Regions from separate parts of the Serratia sp. C2(1) genome, predicted to be linked through region 2. Evidence: predicted binding sites of a transcription regulator. Region 2 holds the regulator's gene; the other holds the start of a gene.

Region 1 (11,967 bases), on a different contig from region 2:
ACCTCACCACGTTCGCACAGCAGTTCATCATCTTTCGCCACCACCGGCAGCGGAGAGCCTTCGTTTTCTTCGTCGCGCTCTTTGCTGCCCAGCAGCGTTCGCCAGCCTGCCTCGGCCAGGAAACGCGCCTTCGCAACGAATTTACCGCCGGCGATATCCAGTTCAATCACGCATTTGCGGAACATGGCATCCGGACAAAACTGCATCAGATACTGGCGTGCCACCAGCCCGTAGACGTTCAGTTCGTCCTGGCTGAGGCTCACTTTGCTGGCGCGGGCGGTAGGAATAATGGCGTGGTGAGCATCGACTTTTTTGTCGTCCCAACAACGGTTGCGGCGATCGCTGTCGATCACCGGTTGCGGGTAAAGATCCGGCTGATGAACGCTAATCGCGTTAAGCACCGCATGACGCCCGGCGAAATGTTCTTCCGGCAGGTAACGGCAGTCAGAACGCGGATAGGTAATCAGCTTGTGGGTTTCGTACAACCGCTGGCATACGTCCAACACCTGCTGCGCACTCAGGTTGAAACGTTTGGAAGCCTCAATCTGCAGCGTCGACAGTGAAAACGGCAGCGGTGCGGTATCCGATTCCCGTTTATCATTGTAGGATGTGACCAGCGCCGGCTGGCCCTCAATGCGTTTAAGCACGTGCTCCGCCAACGGCCGGTGCAGCAAACGCCCTTCCTCGTCCTGATAAGGTTCACAGGAGTCACTCGGCTGCCAAAGCGCGACAAAGCGCTCTTCCTTCGGCGTCACAATGTGCGCTTTGACTTCAAAGAAGTCTTTCGGCACAAAGTTTTCAATCTCTTCATCACGCCGCACCACTAATCCCAGCACCGGCGTTTGTACCCGCCCAACGGACAACACGCCGTCGTAGCCGGCATTCCGCCCTAAAAGGGTATAGGCGCGGGTCATGTTGATGCCATACAACCAGTCAGCGCGAGAACGCGCCAGTGCGGAGACGCACAACGGGATAAAATCGCGGTTGTCACGCAACCGATCGATGGCGCGCTCCACCGCCTGCGGGTTGAGATCGTTAATCAGGCAACGGCGCACGCTGTGACGTTTTTCCGGCGTCAACGCCAGATAGTCCAACACCTCGTCCACCAGCAATTGCCCTTCGCGATCCGGGTCACCGGCATGCACCACCTCGTCGGCCTCATGCAGCAGCTTTTTGATGGCATTAAGCTGTTTACTGACCGAGGGACGCGGCTGTAATTGCCACTTTTCGGGGATAATGGGCAGATCTGCCAACGACCATCGCGCATAGCGGCTGTCGTAGGCATCCGGCTGCGCCTGCTCCAATAAATGGCCCACACACCAGGTGACCACATCGTTGTTCCCGCAGGCGATAAATCCGTCACCGCGACGATGCGGTTTGGGAAGAACGTCGGCAATGGCGCGCGCCAAACTCGGTTTCTCGGCAATAAAAAGTCGCATTATTCACCGTTATTCTGGCTGTACGTCATCAGGAATTCTCTTACTTCGGCATAATTCCCGCGGAAGGCAATCCGCCGGGATTTCTTTTCCAATTGATAGTGATACATCGGATCATAGTAGTGCTGCAACAACGGCACCAGCCACTCCTGATGCGCTTCACTATTACCGCTGGCATGCTGGAATTGCAACGCCCATTCCAGCCGCTGCGTCAGCAGTTGGAAGCGTTCCATACCCAGGCGACGTCGAATGGCGAACAGGCCGTGATGCAGGTACTCGGCGTATTTCTGCCAGCCCAGCTCCGCGCCGTAGGTCTGTTCAAACCCGATGCGCATGCGAACGATATATTCATCCTGCAGCCGTGCCAGACGCACCTCAAAGGGATCGTCAATAACGGCCACCGGCGCTTGCTGCATGCTGTTGAAGATCGGTAGCGGCAGATTGTTGCTGCCGATAATGCGCCCTTCATCCTCCAGTATCCAACGGCGGCAGCCACCATGCTGTTTTTTCAGCAATAACACAGCCAGACGATTCTCAAAATCAATCTGCGAGCTCTGGGCCACCAACGTTCGGCCAAAAGATGAGCCGCGATGGCGCGCTGCGCCTTCCAGATCGATACCCTCTGCCAACTCGTTGACCAACAAGGTTTTACCGCTGCCGGTGTTGCCACCGATCAACACCATGGGCAATTTTGCGCTCTGTTCCAACGTGCCGAGCAGGAAATGACGCAGCGCCTTGTAGCCGCCGCTGATGCGCGGGTACGTCACCCCAGCCTCACGCAGCCACTGCTGTACCAACTGTGAACGCAACCCGCCACGGAAACAGTAGATATAGCCTTCCGGCCATTGGGCGCACTGTGCCAACCAGGCCGCGGTGCGCTGCTCACGCAACCTGCCCTTTACCAAACTGTGGCCCAGCGCTAATGCCGCAGACTGCCCCTGCTGTTTGTAGCAGGTCCCCACCGCCTGCCGCTCACTGTCATTCATTAGCGGCAGATTCAGCGCATTGGCGAAGGCGCCCTGTTGGAACTCAACCGGCGCTCGCACGTCAATCAGCGGAATATCCTGCAAAAAAATACGACGATAGTCGTGGGTGTCAGCCCGTGGCGACGTAGGTGACACTACGAAACCTCAATCAGTGGCTTGCCCGGCGTTGCCGTATGCAGTTCACCGATGGCGGTGAGCTGAATACCGTGGCGTTCGGCAATCGCCAGCACCTGCTGTTCCGCTTCGGGAAGCACCGCCAGCAGCAGGCCCCCGGACGTTTGCGGATCGCACAGCAATTGGCGCTGCAGATCGGTCATTTCGCCAATCAGATGGCCGTAGCTGTCAAAATTACGCCCGGTACCGCCCGGCACGCAGCCTTCGGCGATATAACGTTCGACATCCGGCAGTTTCGGTACCCGGTCAAACCACAGCGTCGCCTGCAGACCGGAACCCTGACAAACCTCGCTCAGGTGGCCCAGCAGCCCAAAGCCGGTGACGTCAGTCATCGCCGTCACGCCGACGACCTCGGCAAAGTCCGCCCCCGGTTTGTTCAGTTGGCACATCACTTCAGTCGCCAGGCCTTCATGTTCAGGACGCAGTTTGCTTTTTTTCTCGGCGGTGGTCAGTACGCCAATCCCCAGCGGCTTGGTAAGGAATAATTGGGTGCCGGCTTGCGCGGCACTGTTTTTCTTGACCCGTTCGGTATTAACGATACCGGTTACCGCCAGGCCAAAAATAGGTTCAGGCGCATCAATCGAGTGGCCGCCGGCCAGCGCGATACCCGCCTGTTGGCAGGCGTAACGCCCGCCGTCAATGACCTGCTGTGCCACTTCCGGCGGCAGTGTGGCGATTGGCCAACCGAGAATGGCTATCGCCATGATGGGTTTGCCGCCCATGGCATAGACATCACTGATGGCGTTGGTGGCGGCAATACGGCCGAAATCGAACGGGTTGTCGACGATCGGCATAAAAAAGTCGGTGGTACTGATGATACCAACGCCATTGCCGATGTCATACACCGCCGCATCGTCGCGGGTTTCATTACCCACCAGTAAGCGCGGATCGACAAACTTTTCACGTTCGCTGTGCAGAATGGTTTCGAGAACTTTCGGCGAGATTTTGCAACCACAGCCGGCACCATGGCTGTACTGGGTCAAACGGATCGTTGGCGATGTCATATACCACTCCCTTCGGTTAACGGCATTCAAGATATCATAGGGTAGCGCTTGCCGACGGGATTGATAAGAGCGGGCTGCCGATAACCGTACAGCCTGCTCAGAAACAGCGCAGAATTGCGGGATTCGGCGCATTTTCGCCCAACCCCGTGGTAGGATTCAGAAGTAACTGACGAACGGCGCGCTGTCGGGGGCGACAACTTGAGTAGAGGCTTTCAACTGTGGCGTGCCCAGATAGAGGAAACCGACAATTTCGTCCTGCTCGCGGCAACCGAAGGCTTCGCGAACCAGTGGGTGCTCGGTCCAGGCGCCCGTGCGCCAGATCCCATTGAAGCCCTGCGCCAGGGCGGCCATCTGCATCGCCTGCACCGCGCAACCGGCAGAAACCACCTGCTCCCAGCGCGGCACCTTGGTTTCTTCGTTGCAATGCGCCACCACCGTGATGATCAACGGGGCACGGAACGGCGCCTTTGTCGCCTTTTCTATCGCAGCATCATCCATCTGATCCTGTTTCGCAGCAGTTTGTAACAATTGGCTGAAACGCTCCAGACCCTGATCCTCGATCATCACAAAACGCCACGGCTGCAGCGCGCCGTGATCGGGCGCGCGAAGGCCCGCATTGATGATATTCTGACGAATATCCCCCGTTGGCGCTGGAGCCGCGAGGCGCGATGCAGAACGGCGATTCAGTAAAAGATCCAGTGCATCCATTGTAAACTCCTGATAACAATTTTCATTAAGATCACGTTAACATAGCTCAACGTCGAGTTACAGCCTCGGCAATAGCCTCTGTGACCCTCGATTTAAAGCTGACTTTTCTTCGTCCGCTCATTAGGATAGCGGAACATTCTCGACTCTTGTTGGAGAGCACATGCGCACATTGTGGCAAATCATTGCCGGCGTTTTCAGGTGGACATGGCGTCTGCTGAACTTTATCAGGGAACTGATCCTTAATCTGTTCTTGGTGTTGCTGATCCTGGTTGGGGTCGGTATTTATCTTTCATTCCAAAGCTCCACTACCCCTGCCGTCCCGACGAGCGGCGCGCTGCTGGTTGATCTGAGCGGCGTGGTCGTTGACCAACCGTCAATGAACAACAAAGTCCGCCAGTGGGGCCGAGAACTGTTGGGGGCTTCCAGCAACCGCCTGCAGGAAAACTCGCTGTTCGATGTGGTTGACAGCATCCGCAAGGCCAAAGACGACAAAAACATTACCGGCATGGTATTGCAGTTGAATGACTTTGCCGGTGCCGATCAGCCTTCGCTGCAGTACATCGGCAAAGCGCTGCGCGAATTCCGCGACAGCGGCAAACCGATCTTCGCCATCGGCGACAGCTATAACCAGACGCAATATTATCTGGCCAGCTACGCCAACAAGATTTATCTGTCGCCACAGGGCGCGGTCGATTTGCACGGTTTTGCCACCAACAACCTTTACTACAAATCGCTGTTGGAAAAACTCAAGGTGACCACCAACATTTTCCGCGTCGGCACCTACAAATCGGCCGTGGAACCGCTGATTCGTGACGATATGTCACCGGCAGCGCGTGAGGCTGACAGCCGCTGGATCGGCGGACTGTGGCAGAACTATCTGGCGACCGTGGCGGCCAACCGTCAGATCACGCCGCAGCAATTGTTCCCGGGCGCGGCAGGCGTGCTGACCGGCTTGCAGAGCGCCGGCGGGGATACCGCCAAGTTTGCGCTGGACAGCAAATTGGTGGATGAGCTGGCGTCACGCACCGTCATCGAGAACCAACTGATAAAAACCTTCGGTTGGGACAAGCAGGCCAACGACTTCAACGCCACCAGCATTTACGATTATCAGCCAAAACCAACGCCGGATCAGGGCGGCAAAATCGCCGTGGTGTTTGCCAATGGCGCCATCATGGACGGCCCGCAAACGCCGGGCACCGTTGGGGGGGATACCACAGCTGCACAGCTGCGCCAGGCGCGTCTTGACCCGGCAATCAAAGCGGTGGTGTTCCGCGTGAACAGCCCAGGGGGTAGCGTCAGCGCTTCCGAAGTGATCCGTTCTGAACTGGCTGCAGTCCGTGCCTCAGGTAAACCTGTGGTGGTGTCGATGGGCGGCATGGCGGCTTCTGGCGGCTATTGGGTTTCTACGCCGGCGGACTACATTATCGCCAGCCCGAGCACCCTCACCGGCTCCATTGGCATCTTCGGGGTGATCAATACCTACGAACAAACGCTGGACAGCATCGGCGTACACACCGACGGTGTCGCAACTTCGCCGCTGGCGGATCTCGCCGTGACCAAGGCGCTACCGCCGGAGTTCTCGCAAATGATGCAGTTGAATATCGAGAACGGGTATAAAAACTTTATCGATCTGGTTGCCAAGTCGCGCAAAATGACGCCACCACAGGTCGATCAGATCGCTCAGGGTCACGTGTGGCTCGGCAGTGACGCTAAAGCCAATGGCCTGGTCGATCAGTTGGGCGATTTCGACGATGCGGTGAAGAAAGCCGCCGAGTTGGCAAAACTGAAACAGTGGCAGCTTAACTGGTTTGTCGATACCCCAAGCCTGACCGATATGGTGCTCAGTCAGTTTGGCGTATCTCTTCACGCCATGTTGCCGGCGGCCATTCAGTCGATGCTGCCGGCTCCACTGGCATCGGTCGCCATGGCGGTGAAGGAGCAACCGGGATTGTTCAATAATCTGAACGATCCGCAAAACCGCTATGCCATCTGTTTGACCTGCGGAGAAGTCCGCTAACAAAATATTCCTGCGCCCGGCACTCGCCGGGCTTTTTTTCTGCCGTTATCCCCCTATAATTCAGCCCATCTTATTTCTGTCAAAACAATTACTATGCAAAAAAAATCCATTTACGTCGCCTACACCGGCGGTACCATCGGTATGCAACGCTCGGAACAGGGCTACATTCCGGTTTCCGGCCATCTGCAACGCCAACTGGCACTGATGCCTGAGTTCCACCGGCCGGAAATGCCGGACTTCACCATTCATGAATACGCGCCGCTGATCGACTCTTCAGACATGACACCGGAAGATTGGCAGCACATCGCCGACGACATCAAACAGAATTACGATCGCTATGACGGCTTCGTCATTCTGCACGGTACCGACACCATGGCCTTCACCGCGTCAGCGTTGTCGTTCATGCTGGAAAATCTGGACAAACCGGTGATCGTGACCGGCTCGCAAATCCCGCTGGCGGAACTGCGTTCAGACGGCCAAACCAACCTGCTGAACTCGCTCTATCTGGCCGCCAACCATCCGGTAAATGAAGTCAGCCTGTTCTTCAACAACAAGCTGTTTCGCGGTAATCGCACCACCAAAGCGCATGCAGACGGTTTTGACGCCTTTGCTTCGCCCAATCTGCCGCCGCTGCTGGAGGCCGGGATTCACATCCGCCGCCAGAACGGCATCGACAGCCCTGTGTGTAACGGTGAATTGCAGGTCCACAACATTACGCCGCAACCGATCGGCGTGGTGACGATTTATCCGGGGATTTCCGGTGCGGTGGTGCGCAACTTCCTCCTGCAACCGGTGAAAGCGCTGATTTTACGCTCTTATGGCGTAGGCAATGCACCGCAAAAAGCGGAGCTGGTCGATGAATTACGTGACGCCTCTGAACGCGGCATCGTGGTGGTGAACCTGACGCAGTGCATCTCCGGCCGGGTGAACATGGAAGGCTATGCTACCGGTAATGCATTGGCTCATGCAGGGGTCATCAGCGGCTTTGACATGACCGTCGAAGCGGCGTTGACTAAACTGCATTATTTGCTGAGCCAACCGCTGACGCCGGAACAAATCCGCAGTCAGATGCAGCAAAACCTGCGCGGCGAGCTGAGCATTACCGGCTAACCCTGCCCAGATTACGGAGCCGAGATGAAAACAGCCCTGTTGTTGATCGATTTGCAAAATGATTTTTGCCCCGGCGGCGCGTTGGCGGTGACGGACGGCGATGCCACCGTTATCGCCGCCAATCAGGCGATAGCCGCCTGCATGGCACGCGGTGAACCGGTGGTCGCTTGCCAGGACTGGCACCCTGCCAATCACCGTAGCTTTGCGGTAAATTCAGGCGCCGAGGTCAACACGCTGGGTGAACTGGAAGGATTGCCGCAGATGTGGTGGCCAGTGCACTGTGTGCAGGAAAGCCCAGGGGCGCAATTGCATCCGCAGTTGCACCAACAGGCGATTGCCGCCGTATTCCAAAAGGGCCAAAATCCGGATATCGACAGCTACAGCGCATTCTTTGACAACGGCCACCGCGCGCAAACCGCGCTGGACGGCTGGTTGAGGGTACAGGGCGTCACCCATTTGGCCATCATGGGGCTGGCGACCGATTACTGCGTGAAGTTCAGCGTTCTGGATGCGCTGGAGCTTGGGTATGAGACCGTAGTGATTACCGACGGCTGCCGTGGCGTCGATTTGCAACCAGGCGATAGCCAGAAAGCGTTCCAGATGATGGAACAGGCCGGCGCACGGCTCGTTACCCTGTCACAATTCATCGCACATTAATTCCATCGGGCGCCCAACGCGCCCGCTTCTTCTCCCCGCACGCAAATCTCGACATCGCTCACATTCCAACCATTCTCCTGTGATTACATCTTGTTCCTGCGCGTTGCTTTTGCTGTTATGACCGCTGATGCCTTGGCATCAATGAGTTATACGCATCCGGGGCCCCTTTGAGCCCGGCTTTATGTTACCGCCTGAGGCGGTTTCGGTCGGCCTTGTCGACCAAAGGAGATAACATGGCATTACCCCGTAAACTGCTGCCTTTGCTGGTAGCGGTGCAGTTAGGTATGGCCGGAGCCGGTATGGCTCACGCGGCTTCTTACCTGTCCGTCGGTTATTTTAACGGTGGCGGCGACGTCACTGCCGGCCCCGGTGGCGATATCAACAAGCTGGATGTCACCCAAATCACCCACCTCAACTACTCTTTCGGCCTGATTTACAACAACGAGAAAGAGGAAACCAATCCGGCGCTGAAAGACCCGGCGCGTTTGCATCAGATCTATTTATCGCCGAAGGTTGAGGCCGATCTGAAGCTGTTGCCGGTGTTGCGCAAACAAAACCCGGCGTTGAAGGTGCTGCTTTCCGTTGGCGGTTGGGGAGCGCGCGGTTTTTCCGGTGTCGCTGCCACACCGGAAAGCCGGGCTATCTTTATCCGCTCGGTACAACAGGTGATTAAACACTACCAACTCGACGGCATCGATCTCGACTGGGAATACCCGGTCAACGGCGCCTGGGGCCTGGTCGAAAGCCAACCTGCGGATCGCGCCAACTTCACCTTGCTTCTGGGGGAACTGCATAAGGCGCTGGATCAAGGGAAATTGCTGACTATCGCCGTCGGCGCCAATGCCAAAAGTCCGCAGGAATGGGTCGATGTGAAAGGCATTGCACCCTACCTCGATTACATCAATCTGATGACCTACGATATGGCGTACGGCACCCAGTATTTCAATTCCAACCTGTATGACTCCAAACAGTGGCCAACCGTCGCCGCCGCCGATCGTTACAGCGCCAATTTTGTGGTGGATAACTATCTGGCTGCCGGACTGAAACCCGCACAGTTGAACCTGGGCATCGGTTTTTACGGCCGGGTGCCCAAACGGGCTACGGAGCCGGGCATCGATTGGGATAAACCGGATGCGGCCAAAAACCCGGTTACCCAGCCCTATTTTACCGCGCGTGAAACCGCCGTGTTCAAGTCACTGGGGTTGGATCTGAGCAAGGACAGCTACTTCAAGTACAACGATATCGTCAGCAAGCTGCTGAACGATCCGCAGCGCCGCTTCAGCGCCCATTGGGACAGTGACGCTCAGGTCCCTTACCTGACCTTGCAATCCGCCGAGGGCAAACCGTTGTTTGCTATTTCGTATGAGAATCCGCGTTCGGTCGCGATCAAGGCTGACTACATCAAAAACAAGGGGCTGGGCGGAGCCATGTTCTGGGAGTATGGCGCAGACGACAACAATCGGCTGGCACGCCAGTTGGCGGAATCATTGAGGATAAACGGCGGGAAACGCTAAACCAGAGGGCGATGTTTGCATCGCCCTGCTGTGCGATTTATTGCGGCTTCAACTTGACCAGCGGTTCGGCAACGAACTGCTGTTTCAGTTCCTGTTTGCTCTTCATCGCAATCTGGCCGTCAGTGCCAATAGTCATATGTTGCGGATCGGCATTGTTCAACGACTGCCACAGCATTACCGCTTGCAGACTGTTTTCTTTCTGTTCCGGCGTCAGCGCAACGCCGTCCGGCCATTTGCCCAATTCTACGGCCTGCACCAGGCGCTGATAGATTTCCGGGGTCATTGCGGCAATCAGGTCTTTCACGTCCATCAGAGCATTTCCTCACTCGTGGAAGAATAATTAGCTGAATCGATTTTTCTGGCTGAATAATCCTCAGCCGGCGGTTTTTTCGCCATTCTCACCGTCGGTAAAACTCAGCGAAGCCGAGTTAACGCAGAAGCGCTCACCGGTAGGCTGCGGGCCATCGGGGAATACGTGCCCCAGATGAGCGTCACACTGGCCGCATCGAATCTCGATTCTATGCATATTATGCGAATTATCATCAAGATAACGAATCGCATCGTCGGATACCGGCTCATAGAAGCTTGGCCAGCCGCAGCCGGAGTCATATTTGCTGTCGGAATAGAACAGCGGATGATTGCAACACAGGCAATGGTATACACCCTCGCGCTTGTTGTGGAGCAATTTACCGGAATATGGCGCTTCGGTACCACGTTGTTGGGTCACATAACGTTGGATTTCATTCAGTTCCGTGGCCGGATGGTCAGGGGTTGTTTCTTTAGCCATTTGCGTGATTCTCTGAATGTGGATAATGTCAACGAAAACAATGAGTAATAATAACAAAAAATTAACAACATTGCAGTGCTTTTTGGCCTAAACTGTAGCGCATAAAGGTCACGTCGCGACATTATGTGATACCGATCACATATATAAAGCAGCGTGACTTTATACTTAGCGGTTTGACCCCATATAACGGATGAGGCCGAACGCAAACGGAATGTGCAATAAGCACGCAGATCAAGCTCTGTGATTTGATTTGCAGCAAGAATTGACACGATTCCGCTTGACGCTTGGTAAGGTTTTTGTAATTTTACAACCAACCTTTTATTCACTAACAAATAGCTGGTGGAATATATGACTATCAAAGTAGGTATCAACGGTTTTGGCCGTATCGGTCGCATTGTTTTCCGTGCTGCTCAAGAACGTTCCGACATCGAGATCGTTGCAATCAACGACCTGTTGGACGCAGAGTACATGGCTTACATGCTGAAATATGACTCTACTCACGGCCGTTTCAAAGGCACTGTAGAAGTCAAAGACGGCCATCTGGTTGTTAACGGCAAAACCATCCGTGTTACCGCAGAGAAAGACCCGGCTAACCTGAAGTGGAACGAAGTGGGTGTTGACGTGGTTGCAGAAGCGACCGGTATCTTCCTGACCGACGAAACCGCACGTAAACACATCACTGCAGGCGCTAAGAAAGTTGTTCTGACCGGCCCTTCAAAAGATGCGACCCCAATGTTCGTACGTGGCGCAAACTTTGAAAAATATGCTGGCCAGGATATCGTTTCCAACGCATCTTGCACCACCAACTGCCTGGCTCCGCTGGCTAAAGTCATCAACGACAACTTCGGCATCGTCGAAGGTCTGATGACTACCGTTCACGCGACCACCGCGACTCAAAAAACCGTTGATGGCCCGTCTCACAAAGACTGGCGCGGCGGCCGCGGCGCATCCCAGAACATCATCCCTTCTTCTACCGGCGCAGCTAAAGCAGTTGGCATCGTTCTGCCAGAGCTGAAAGGCAAACTGACCGGTATGGCGTTCCGCGTTCCAACTCCAAACGTGTCTGTCGTTGACCTGACCGTTCGTCTGGAAAAAGCGGCGACCTACGAAGAAATCAAGAAAGCCATCAAAGACGCGTCTGAAGGTTCTATGAAAGGCGTTCTGGGCTATGTTGAAGACGAAGTGGTTTCTACTGACTTCAATGGCGAAATCCTGACTTCCGTGTTCGACGCCAAAGCAGGTATCGCACTGAACGACAACTTCGTGAAACTGGTTTCCTGGTACGACAACGAAACTGGTTACTCTCACAAAGTTCTGGATCTGATCGCTCACATCTCCAAATAATGGAATGATGTAAAGCTGATAATGAAGGCGACATTTTTTGTCGCCTTTTTTGTTTCTACGGCGAACAAAAGGCTACATAATGAACGAAAAAATTTTCACCCTGCCCGTTACCGAACAAATTTCACCTTACATCAGTCAACGTCAGCTCGAAGAACTGCCGGTGGTAGTCGTTTCCCACCCGAAAGTTCGCGCTGCTGTCGCGCTACAGGGCGCGCATCTGCTGGCCTGGC
Region 2 (11,967 bases):
CATGCCGTGCAGGATGATGCCGAGGTAGATCATCCAGCGCAGCTCTTCGGTGATACCCAGCGCGAACATCACGTAGCGCAGGCACCACGACAGCATGCCAATCAGCAGCATCACCTTGATACCCAAACGGGCAAACAGGAACGGGATCAACAACATAAAGAAAAGTTCGGACATTTGACCGAGCGACATCACGCCACCGACATTGGTGAAGCCGGTTGCCGCCACGAAGGGCGCGGCATAAGCGTAGTAGGCCGCCAGCGGGATCGAGACCAGCGTGGCGCAGATGATAAACACCAGGAAATGGCGCTGTTTGAGCATGGCGAACGCATCGGCGCACAGCAGGTCGCGCATTTTCACCGGTTTGCCGCGTTCCGGCGCCGGGGTGTGCGGCAGGGTAAAGCTGTAAATGCCCAACGCCAGCGAGGCCGCCGCCGCCAACGTGAAGATGCCGGTACTGTCCGACAGGCCGCTGGCGCCGACAATCAGCCCGGCGACAATCCAACCCAGGGTGCCGAACGCTCGCACCACCGGGAAGGCTTTATCGCTGTTGCTCAGGCTGTAAAACGCCACGTTGTTGCTCAGGGCAATGGTCGGCATATAGCAAAGCATATAGCCGAAGATAATCCACAGCAGGCCACTCTGACCGGAGGAAAAGAAGCCGGGCATCAGCCACAGCAACCCCGCGCCGATCAGATGCAAGATGCCCAGAACCTTCTGCGAAGCGAAGAAGCGATCCACCACCATGCCAAGCACGAAGGGTGACAGGATCGAGGCAATCGGCCCCGTGGAATAGGCATCGCCTATAATTGCCGCCAGCCCGTATTTGCCCATTACTACGCCAAGCGTGACGTACCAGGCGCCCCAGACAAAAAACTGCAGAAACATCATCAGCGCCAACCGCGGCACCGCCCATTTGAATGCGACACTTCCGGCCCTCAGGACCACGCTGTCAGTTTGCATAACTCCCCCATCGGTATTGTTGTGATGTTGTCTAACCGCTTTCCGGCAGGAAGGACGGCATAACCACACCGCCGGGATGCTGCGCTCGGCCTTTCACCTGCGCCAAATGTAATTCACAAATCCGCCCGCCCCACTGCAACAGCACCTGGCTGAGGGCGGAACGTCGTGCCGGCACCAGCACCACCGGCACGCTGCCGCGATGATGACGGTCCAGCATCCAGCCCAGCAGTTCGAGGGCGCACTCTTCGCTGTGGCAGCAGCCCGGCCCGAGCAAACGTGAGGCCGGATGCGCCACCGAAGCCAGATAGCCGCCAATGCCGCCATCGAGTTCCCACACCGCGACACGCCATAGCCCGCTCGCGTCATTAAGGAAATAGTCGATATCATTTCGGCGTTCGATACCCAGCAGTTCGCGCTCCAGCAGCAGGATGCCGGGTAAATCTTCCTGCCGTGCGGCGCGCACCCGACCGCGCGTCAGCCGGGGAAATGAAAAGCCCTGCGCCGGTACCGCTATCGCCATGTCCTGATAAACGGCATAGGGCGCAAAACCGGCGCGGTGATACAACGCATAGGAATCCATATTCAGCGCACTGGACAGCAGCCGCACCGGCAGATCGCCCGCCAATTCGTCGGCCTTGGCCAGCAACTGCGCGGCGATGCCGCAACCAAAGTAATCCGGATGAACATTCATGATGCCCAGCCCGAGATGAGTGTCACGCGGGTGGAAGAAACAGGAACCGCAAAGCACGCCTCGCTCGTCGCGGGCAATCCAGTGATGCCCGCGGTCCAGTCGATGGTAAATATCAACAAACAATTCGCAGCTTTCCGGCCCGGCGGGGAAAATAGCCTCCCGGCCATGGCGTTGGTACCAGGCATTGGTCGAAAGATGAATCAGCCGAGCAATCTCACTGCGATCGCCATTTTCCGCCAGCTTCAGTTGCACTCGCATTCGCCACCTCTTTTCGGTTCTGAACTGAGCGAAATGATGCGAAATCGTAAAATGTAATCGATTTCATTTTCACCATGAGCAAAATGTAATCGATTTCTTTTTTTCAGCAACCTGATTAATGTAGGGAGAGGCATTCATTATTTGAATTTGTAAGCAACGTCACAAACCGGAGGTCGGGGTCGTACTTTATCCCGAGCTTCGGCATATTGTGCGAGGCAAATGGGCAGAAGGAACAGCAAACCATGTCGATCGAAAAAGTGGCGAAAATGGCCGGGGTTTCCGCAGCCACGGTATCGCGGGTATTGAACGGCCAGCAGATCGTCAAACCGGTCACCCGGGAAAAGGTGCTGGCGGCAATCCGCGAATGTGATTATCAGCCCAATCTGCTGGCGCGCCAGCTGCGCACCTCCCGCAGCCGTATGCTGCTGGTGCTGGTATCCAGCATCACCAATCCCTTCTGTTCGCTGGTGGTGCGCGGCATCGAGGAAGAGGCCGAACGTCACGGTTACCACATTCTGTTGTGTAACTCCGAATCCAATCCGACAAGGGAATCCGCTTACCTCAGCCTGCTAAGCGGCAAGGTGGTCGACGGCGTGATCACCATGGATGCCGTCAGTTGCCTGCCGGGCCTGACCGCCATGATCGGCGACTTCCCCTGGGTGCAATGCGGCGAAGGCGATCCTGACTTCCGCGCGTCCTCCGTGACCATCGATAACCATCAAGCCGCCGTCGCCGGCGTACGTCATCTGGCAGGTCAAGGTCGCCGACGTATCGCATTGATCAACAGCGATATGCGCTACCTCTATTCGCAACAGCGGGAACAGGGCTACCGTCAGGCACTGGCCGATTTGGGGCTGGAATATTGTCAGGTGGAGTACGTAGAGGGACTGGAGTATGCCGCCGGCGCACAGGCGATGGCGCGCCTGTTGAGCGCCGAACAGCGGCCCGACGCGGTTTTCGCCATCTCGGACGTGATTGCCGGCGGTGCGATGAGCACCTTGCACCAGCAAGGATTGCGCATTCCCGAAGACGTCGCGGTGATGGGTTTCGACGGCGTGCCGTTCGGGGCCATCACTACCCCGCCGTTGACCACCATCGAACAACCTATGCATCAGTTTGGCATTCGCAGCGTGCAGCTATTGCTGGAGAAAATTAAAAACCCGCAGTTACCGCCAAGCAATGAAGTGCTGACATGGCGCCTGGTAGAGCGGGGTTCAGGCTGAACGCCCGAGGTCGGCGGCAAGCGTTCCCCGCCCCCTGCACCAGCGGCGCCGTAAATGTTTAAGGCGTGATAACGCCACGTAAAAACGTCCGTGCATAGCCGCCAATCCGCGTGCGATCGCCTTTCCATTCGCAAAACAGCTCACCGCCACGGGCGGAAATCTGCCGGGCGTGCAGCTTATGGCGCCCCAGGCGCGCAGCCCAATAAGGTGCCAGCGTGCAGTGCGCAGAGCCGGTCACCGGGTCTTCGCCGCCGTCGAGGGTAAAATAACGCGAGACAAAATCGACCTTTTCACCCGGGGCACTGACGATAACCGCGCGGCCGGCCAGCGCGATTAACGCCGGGATGTCCGGCTGCAACGCCCGCACCTGGGCTTCATTTTCCAGCAGCACCAACAACGCGGTAGCCTGCCACACGTCTTGCGGTTTCACGCCAAGCAGCGCCCCCAGCCCGGCCGGTTGTGCCACCTTTTGCGGCAATCGCGAAGGGAAATCCAGGATTAACCGCTCGCCGTCGTCGGCATCACGCTTGACGTACAGCTCACCGCCGGCCGAGCGGAAGCGGATATCCTGCAGTGCCGGATTCACCACGCTGAACATCACATGCGCCGCCGCCAGCGTGCCGTGGCCGCAGAGATCCACCTCACGCTGCGGGGTGAACCAGCGAATCGCCGACATATCGCCATCGTCCCAGACAAAACTGGTTTCCGGCAGGCACAGCTCATTGGCAATGGCCTGCATCTCGGCAGTCGATAACGGCTGTTTCAGCAGACATACACCCGCCGGATTGCCACGCAAGCCTTCGCCGGTAAACGCCACTACGTGGAAGTAATTGTCCGTCATCCGCAACTCCTTACTGCCAGATAAGTAACACACAGGCTGCGGTTAACAGCCCCATGGAAAGGTTAAAAATGATCCAGGCCTTTTTGCTGCGCAGCAAACGACCAATCACCGTGCCGAACCCCAGCCAAATCACCCCGGCGACGACATTCACCACGAAAATACCCAGCGCAATCGCCAGAATAGAAGCGTTATATTTATCGCCCGCCAGACTGAAGCTCGCCACCGCGCCCAATGCCATCAGCCAGGCCTTGGGGTTGAGGAACTGCAACAGCCAGCCCTGATACAACCTTATAGGCTGCGGTGGCGCCACGTCGGTTTCCAGCTTTTCATAGGCGGCGGTAGCGACTTTCCACGCCAGCCATAGCAGGTACAGGCTGCCGAGGACTTTCAGGATCAGGTGCAGCGCAGGGTAAACCAAAATCAGGCTACCGACGCCGAATGCCACCAGCAGCAAAATGCTTTGCATGCCGAGCATAATGCCCAGCATCAACAGCAGTGAGCGCATAAAGCCGAAGTTGGCGCCGGAGGTGGTCAGTAACATATTGTTGGGGCCAGGCGTGATCGCGGCAACCCACAGGAAACCTAACAACGAAAGAAATAAACTCGGTTCCATGAAGCGGGTGCTCCTCACCCGGGGCGTTTTTTGCAGTATTATTGTTAATTCATGGTATTGAAGCTAACAGTGCGCTATTGATCAGACAATAGCCGCCAATAAGATTTTTACTCAGGTTATGCATGAATCCTTTCGCCCTTTGACCGGGGCCAGTAACCCACATTTGCAAACGCTGCTGCCACGGCTGGTGCGCCGCCGCGTGCGGTTGAAACCGCACTGGCAGCGGCTGGAATTGCCCGACGGCGATTTTGTCGATCTCGCCTGGAGCGAAGATCCGGCGCAGGCCGCCGGCAAGCCGCGCGTGGTGCTGTTTCATGGGCTGGAAGGCAACTTCTACAGCCCCTATGCCCATGGTTTGCTCAGCGCCTGGCGCGAAAAAGGCTGGCTCGGCGTCGTTATGCATTTTCGCGGTTGCAGCGGCGTACCGAACCGCAAACAGCGCATCTATCACTCCGGGGAGACGGAGGATGCACGCTTTTTTTTGCGGTGGCTGCGTGCCACCCACGGCGAAGTGCCGACGGCGGCGGTTGGCGTCTCGCTCGGCGGCAACATGCTGGCCTGCTATCTGGCGCAGCAAGGGGCAGACAGTCTGTTGCAGGCGGCGGTGATCGTGTCCGCACCGCTGATGCTGGAGCCTTGTTCGTTGCGAATGGATCAAGGGTTTTCGCGCGTTTATCAGCACTATCTGCTCGGGCAGTTGAAACAAAACGCCACCCGCAAGCTGCTGCACTACCCCGACACCCTGCCGCTCAAACTGCCGCAACTCCGGGCACTGCGCCGAATCCGCGATTTTGACGATGTCATCACCTCACGCGTTCACGGCTTCAGCGACGCCACCGATTACTACCGTCGTTGCAGCGCGCTGCCGCTGTTGCCGGCAATTCAGACGCCGCTGCTGATCATCCATGCCAAAGACGATCCCTTCATGACCGACGCAGTGATCCCCGACATCGCCAGCCTGCCGCGCAACATTGAATACCAGCTGACCGAGTTTGGCGGCCACGTCGGCTTTGTCGGCGGCAGTTTGAACAAGCCCCACATGTGGCTGGAATACCGCATTCCATCCTGGCTTTCCCCTTATCTGGAACCCGCAACGTGATTATCCCCTGGAAAGAACTGGAGACCGAGACCCTGAACAGCCTGATCGAATCCTTTGTGCTGCGCGAGGGCACCGACTACGGCGAACACGAACGTTCGTTGGAGCAGAAAGTGGCAGACGTTCGCCGCCAGTTGCAAAACGGCGAAGTACTGCTGGTGTGGTCAGAACTGCATGAAACCATCAACATCATGCCGCGCGGGCAGTTCCGCGCCGGGCAGGAAGAAATTTAGTGCCTGCCGGTTCTATGACTGACGGAAAAAATCAGGTAACAATGAATCATTGCAAACCCGCGCGCGGAATTTTGCCCTTGGCAAAAAGGCGTCAAACAGACCAATAACCCTACTCTGACGCCGGCGCATTTAACACGGAGTGACAACCACCATGTCCGCCAAACATCCCGTTATCGCAGTGACCGGCTCCAGCGGCGCCGGCACCACCACCACCAGCGTGGCGTTCCGCAAGATATTCCAGCAGTTGAACATCCGCGCGGCGGAGCTGGAAGGCGACAGCTTCCACCGCTATACCCGGCCGGAAATGGACGCGGCGATCCGCAAAGCGCGCGATCTGGGTCGTCATATCAGCTATTTCGGGCCTGAGGCCAACGACTTCGGCCTGCTGCAACAGAGCTTTATCGAGTACGGCAAGAACGGCACCGGACGGTCGCGCAAGTATCTTCATACCTACGACGAAGCGGTGCCCTATAACCAGGTACCCGGCACCTTTACACCCTGGGAAGCGCTGCCAGCGCCGACCGACGTGCTGTTCTATGAAGGGTTGCATGGCGGCGTAGTTACCGAACATACCGACGTGGCCAAACATGTCGATCTGCTGGTCGGCGTGGTACCGATCGTTAACCTGGAGTGGATACAAAAACTGATCCGCGATACCGGCGAGCGCGGCCATTCCCGTGAAGCGGTGATGGATTCTGTGGTGCGTTCGATGGAGGACTATATCAACTACATTACGCCGCAGTTCTCCCGCACCCACATCAACTTCCAGCGCGTGCCGACGGTCGATACCTCCAACCCGTTCGCCGCCAAAGCCATTCCTTCACTGGATGAAAGCTTCGTGGTGATTCATTTCCGTGGGCTGGATCAGATCGATTTCCCTTATCTGCTGGCAATGCTGCAAGGCTCGTTTATCTCGCACATCAATACGCTGGTCGTGCCGGGCGGCAAGATGGGGCTGGCGATGGAGCTGATCATGGCGCCGCTGGTGCAGCAACTGCTGGAAGGCAAAAAAATCGAGTAATGGGCCGGAGCGCGGCGGCAGGCCGCGCCCCTAAATTCTTGCGTTTTACGCCACGTCGCGGATTTCAAAGCTGTGGGTCACGCTGGCGGCCTTGTTCAGCATCAGCGATACCGAGCAATATTTCTCGGCGGAGAGGTTCACCGCACGTTCAACGATCTTGTCGGTCAGATCTTTACCGGTCACGATAAAATGCAGGTTGATATGGGTAAATACGCGCGGCGCTTCTTCACGCCGTTCGGAGGTCAGTTTCACCTCGCAATCGCGCACGTCATTCCGCCCTTTTTTCAGGATCGACACCACGTCGATAGCGCTGCATCCGCCCACCGACATCAGCACCATTTCCATTGGGCTGGGCGCTTTATCGCCGGCATTGCCATCCATCAATACCTGATGGCCGGACGCGGATTCACCCAGAAACGTCAACCCTTCTACCCACTTAACTCTTGCCTGCATGCTGGTCACTCCGGTTAATTTCTTAAAATCAGGGTACGCTTTCGCATAGAAACTGGCAACGGAACCTGATGCTAATCATGCGCGAGCAAGACAACACGAGACACCCGCCTCACTCTGTGCTACAAACAGAGCCGCAATAAATCTTTCCGGGACACTGATTTCAGGGAAACTCCCAGAGAAAGGCTCCTTTACCGGTATGTTAATAGAATGTAGCTTGCAGCTCTCCCGGCAAGTTAATATGCTAGAGCGACAGCGTATATTTATGACACGCCTCAAAACCTGCTGCCAGCCACCCTTAAAACAACGGCGACAGCACGTTTTACAGGGAACTCTGACCCCTGTGACACAAGGCAGCGATAACAACAGAGGATAACAGCGAATGGTTCTCGGCAAACCGCAAACAGACCCTACACTCGAATGGTTCCTGTCTCATTGCCATATCCACAAATATCCATCCAAAAGTACGCTGATTCACCAAGGTGAAAAAGCCGAAACGCTTTACTACATCGTAAAAGGCTCCGTCGCGGTGCTGATTAAAGATGAAGAAGGTAAAGAGATGATCCTGTCCTACCTTAACCAGGGGGATTTCATCGGCGAGCTTGGATTATTTGAAGAAGGCCAGGAGCGTAGCGCCTGGGTCAGGGCGAAGACCGCCTGTGAAGTGGCTGAGATTTCTTACAAGAAATTCCGCCAGCTGATTCAGGTCAACCCGGACATCCTGATGCGCCTGTCAGCGCAGATGGCAAGCCGCCTGCAAGTGACCTCAGAGAAAGTGGGTAACCTCGCCTTCCTGGACGTTACCGGCCGCATCGCGCAAACGCTGCTGAACCTGGCGAAACAGCCCGATGCCATGACTCACCCAGACGGCATGCAGATCAAAATCACCCGCCAGGAAATTGGCCAGATCGTCGGTTGCTCACGTGAAACCGTCGGCCGCATTCTGAAAATGCTGGAAGATCAAAACCTGATCTCCGCCCACGGCAAAACCATTGTCGTTTACGGCACGCGTTAATCACTGAAAAAACGGCGCGATGATTCGCGCCGTTTTTTTATGCCCCGACCGACCATGTGGCGTCGACTGATTTACCACCCGGAAGTCAATTACGCACTGCGGCAAACGCTGGTGCTGTGTCTGCCGGTGCTCCTTGGCCTGCTGATTGGCCACCTGCAACTCGGCCTGCTGTTTTCCCTGGTTCCCGCCTGCTGTAACATCGCCGGGCTGGACACGCCCCACAAACGTTTTTTCAAACGCCTGATCGTCGGCGGCTCACTGTTCGCACTCAGCAGCCTGTTGCTGCAGCAGGCGTTGCTATGGCAACTGCCGCTGCCGGCGTTAATGCTCGGCCTGGCCCTGCTGCTCGGCGTCAGCGGCGAAATCAGCCCGTTGCATGCCCGCCTGCTCCCCGCCGCGTTGATCGCCGCCATTTTTACGCTCAGCATGGCCGGCACGGTGCCGCTGTGGTACGCCCCCTTGCTGTATGGGGTGGGGACAGCCTGGTACGGCCTGTTCACCTGGTTCTGGTTCAAGCTGTGGAAAGAACAGCCGATGCGCGAATCGCTGAGCCAGCTTTATCTGGAACTGGCGGACTACTTCGAAGCCAAGTATTCCCTGTTGACCCAACATACCGATCCGCAAACTGCGTTACCGCCGCTGCTGGTGCGCCAGCAAAAAGTGATGGACCTGATCAGCCTGCTGTATCAGCAGCTTAACTTTTTGCCGCACGCCAATAATCTCGAGCAAAAACGCCTGCAACGGACCTTTCAGGTCGCGCTGGATTTGCAGGAGCACATTACCGTCAGCCTGCACCTGCCGGAAGAAGTGCAAAAGCTGGTGGAGCAGAGCCAGGCCGAGGCGATTATCCGCCGCAATGCGCAGGTGATTGCCGGCCGGCTGCGCACGGTGGCGCACGATATTCTCTACCATCAATACTCCCAGCGCTTCAGTATGACCCACGAGCTGGCCGCCCTGGAGAAAGTGGCCGCACAACACCCCGACAACCCGGTGGGTCAGTTCTGCTACTACCACTTCAGCCGTATCGCTCGCCTGCTGCGCACCCAGCATCCGTTATACCGCCGCGATCTGATGGCCAATCAAAGCCGCCTGCCGTTCTGGCCGGCGCTGTTCAGCTACCTGTCGTTCAAATCCAACGCCCTGCGCAATGCGGCCCGTCTGGGGGTGATGCTGGCGGCGGGCAGCAGCCTGGGTATGGTGTTCAACCTGCCAAAACCTTACTGGATCCTGCTGACCATCATGCTGGTGAGCCAGAACGGCTACAACGCCACCCGGGTGCGCATCCAGCACCGTGCGCTCGGCACATTGGCCGGGCTGGTGATCGCCGCCGGGTTGCTGCAGTTGCAGATGCCCGAGAGCGCTACCCTGAGCGTGATGTTGGTCATTACGCTGGCGGCCTATCTGGTTTCGCGTAAAAACTACGGATTGGCGGTGATCGGCTTTACGGTGACGGCGGTCTATACCCTGCAACTGCTGGCGCTGAACGGCACGCATTTCCTGATCCCTCGCCTGATCGACACCCTGATCGGCTGCGTGTTGGTGTTCGGCGGCACCATCTGGCTGTGGCCACAGTGGCAAAGCGGCCTGCTGCGCAAGAACGCTCATCAGGCGCTGGAGAAAGATCAACAGGCGCTTCGCCTGCTGCTGGAAGAGCAGGAACCCGATCCCAGCGCGCTGGCTTACGCGCGCATGCAGGTGAACCAGGCGCACAACGCGCTGTTCACTTCGCTTAACCAGGCGATGCAGGAGCCGGGGTTTGAATCCAGCTATCTGGCAGATATGCGCCTGTGGGTGACGCACAGTCAATTTATTGTCGAACACCTGAACGCCATGACCATTCTGGCGCGCGAGCACTATATGCTGACGCCAAAGCTGGCGCAGGAGTATCTGCAAACCTGCGAGATCGCGCTGCAAAGCTGCCAGCAGCGGCTGGAATACGACGGGCCGAGCGGCAGCAACAGCATCATGCAGCCACCGGATTTACGCCCGGAAATGCCGGTCACCGAGATGGAGCGCCACCTGCGCCGTATTCTGTCCCACCTGAGCGTCATGCACACCATTTCATCGCTGGCCTGGCGCCAGCGCCCGCATCACGGCATCTGGCTGAAACGCAAACTGCGCGATCAATAAGGGCGCCCTGCGGCGCCCCTTGTCATCCCGAGATGGGATTAAGCGTTAATCACGTCCTGCACCGCCAGCTCAAACAGCGCCATGCCATCGTCGATGTCTTTCAGTTCCACGACCAGAGAAGGGGCAAAGCGGATCACATTAGGACCGGCATTGAGGATCATCAGCCCACGCGCGGCGGCGGCGGTGAGGAAATCTCGCGCCTTGCCGTGATACGGTGGCGTGAGTTCGGCGCCAATCAGCAGCCCCATGCCGCGAATATCGCTGAAAATACCGTATTTTTCGCCAATCTTCTGCAATGCCTGCACGTACAGGAGATGACGTTGTTCGATGCCGCTCAGCACTTCCGGGGTATTGATCACGTCCAGCGCCGCTTCCGCCACCGCACAGGCCAGCGGGTTACCGCCGTAAGTGGTGCCATGGGTACCCACCTGCATCACCGAGGCAATCTCTTCGGTGGTCAGCATGGCGCTGACCGGGAAACCGCCGCCCAGCGCTTTGGCGGTGGTGAGAATATCCGGCGTCACGCCATAATGCATATAGGCGAACAGTTTGCCGCTACGCCCCATGCCGCTCTGCACTTCGTCGAACACCAGCAGCGCCTGGTGCTTATCGCACAGTTCGCGCACACCTTTGAGGAATTCGGCGTTCACCGGGGTTATCCCGCCTTCGCCCTGGATCGGCTCCATCACCACCGCACAGGTATGGTCGTCCATCACGGCTTTTACCGCCGCCAGATCGTTGAACGGCACGTGCACGATATCCGCCGGTTTTGGGCCAAAACCATCGGAATACTTGGCCTGCCCGCCCACCGAAACGGTGAACAGCGTACGGCCGTGAAAGGCGTTATAAAACGCGATGATTTTGGTTTTATACGGACTGTGGCGGCTAATGGCGTAGTGACGCGCCAGCTTGAAGGCCGCTTCATTGGCTTCAGCGCCTGAGTTGGCGAAAAACACCCGATCGGCAAAAGTGGCATCAATCAGTTTGCCGGCCAGCCGCAACGCCGGCTCATTGGTGAAGACGTTGCTGGTATGCCACAAGGTTTCGCCCTGTTGCTTCAGCGCCTCAACCAAGGCAGGGTGGCAATGCCCCAGCGCCGTGACCGCAATGCCGCCGGAGAAATCGATGTACTCCTTCCCCTGCTGATCCCACACGCGGCTGCCTTTGCCCTTTACCGGAACAAACTGGGCAGGTGCATAAACAGGCAAGATAACCTGATCAAAAGTGCTGCGGCTTACTGGGTATTTTTCGGTCATTATGGGGTCCACCCTAAAATTGATTCGGTATTTTCACTGCCATTAAGTGAAAATATAATCACAAAATATGCATAAAAAACCAATAAAGGGCAAACGTAAATCGTCTTCGTCGGCAAAAAAAAACTAACTGATTAACTTTTAAGGAAATTATCCAGCAGTTGGTGACCCTGCTCGCTCAGG

What was found. Region 2 encodes CRP, which controls carbon source genes, mostly activating them, when cyclic AMP is high. Its sites were predicted from a motif close to ATGTGANNNNNNTCACAT; they were not measured.
Region 1: msrB (peptide-methionine (R)-S-oxide reductase MsrB) is a predicted target of CRP. The motif match lies at 10,517-10,534, and genes of this name have one in related genera.

The regions. Positions count from the first base shown of each region.
Region 1 covers NZ_JAZFBA010000001.1:1,234,999-1,246,965, reverse strand. The annotation lists gene V2S86_RS05785 (DNA topoisomerase III) at 1-1,439, opposite strand, end outside; gene mnmH (tRNA 2-selenouridine(34) synthase MnmH) at 1,439-2,557, opposite strand; gene selD (selenide, water dikinase SelD) at 2,557-3,600, opposite strand; gene V2S86_RS05770 (NAD(P)H nitroreductase) at 3,757-4,308, opposite strand; gene sppA (signal peptide peptidase SppA) at 4,469-6,325, shown strand; gene ansA (asparaginase) at 6,419-7,435, shown strand; gene pncA (bifunctional nicotinamidase/pyrazinamidase) at 7,460-8,092, shown strand; gene V2S86_RS05750 (glycoside hydrolase family 18 protein) at 8,326-9,606, shown strand; gene V2S86_RS05745 (YeaC family protein) at 9,644-9,916, opposite strand; gene msrB (peptide-methionine (R)-S-oxide reductase MsrB) at 9,980-10,393, opposite strand; gene gapA (glyceraldehyde-3-phosphate dehydrogenase) at 10,742-11,737, shown strand; gene V2S86_RS05730 (D-hexose-6-phosphate mutarotase) at 11,817-11,967, shown strand, end outside.
Region 2 covers NZ_JAZFBA010000006.1:20,480-32,446, forward strand. The annotation lists gene V2S86_RS22750 (MFS transporter) at 1-960, opposite strand, end outside; gene V2S86_RS22755 (GNAT family N-acetyltransferase) at 992-1,909, opposite strand; gene V2S86_RS22760 (LacI family DNA-binding transcriptional regulator) at 2,152-3,132, shown strand; gene V2S86_RS22765 (PhzF family phenazine biosynthesis protein) at 3,191-3,973, opposite strand; gene V2S86_RS22770 (LysE family translocator) at 3,984-4,586, opposite strand; gene V2S86_RS22775 (hydrolase) at 4,705-5,685, shown strand; gene V2S86_RS22780 (YheU family protein) at 5,682-5,915, shown strand; gene V2S86_RS22785 (phosphoribulokinase) at 6,067-6,936, shown strand; gene V2S86_RS22790 (OsmC family protein) at 6,982-7,389, opposite strand; gene crp (cAMP-activated global transcriptional regulator CRP) at 7,769-8,401, shown strand; gene V2S86_RS22800 (YccS/YhfK family putative transporter) at 8,456-10,531, shown strand; gene argD (bifunctional acetylornithine/succinyldiaminopimelate transaminase) at 10,570-11,787, opposite strand; gene V2S86_RS22810 (aminodeoxychorismate synthase component II) at 11,919-11,967, opposite strand, start outside.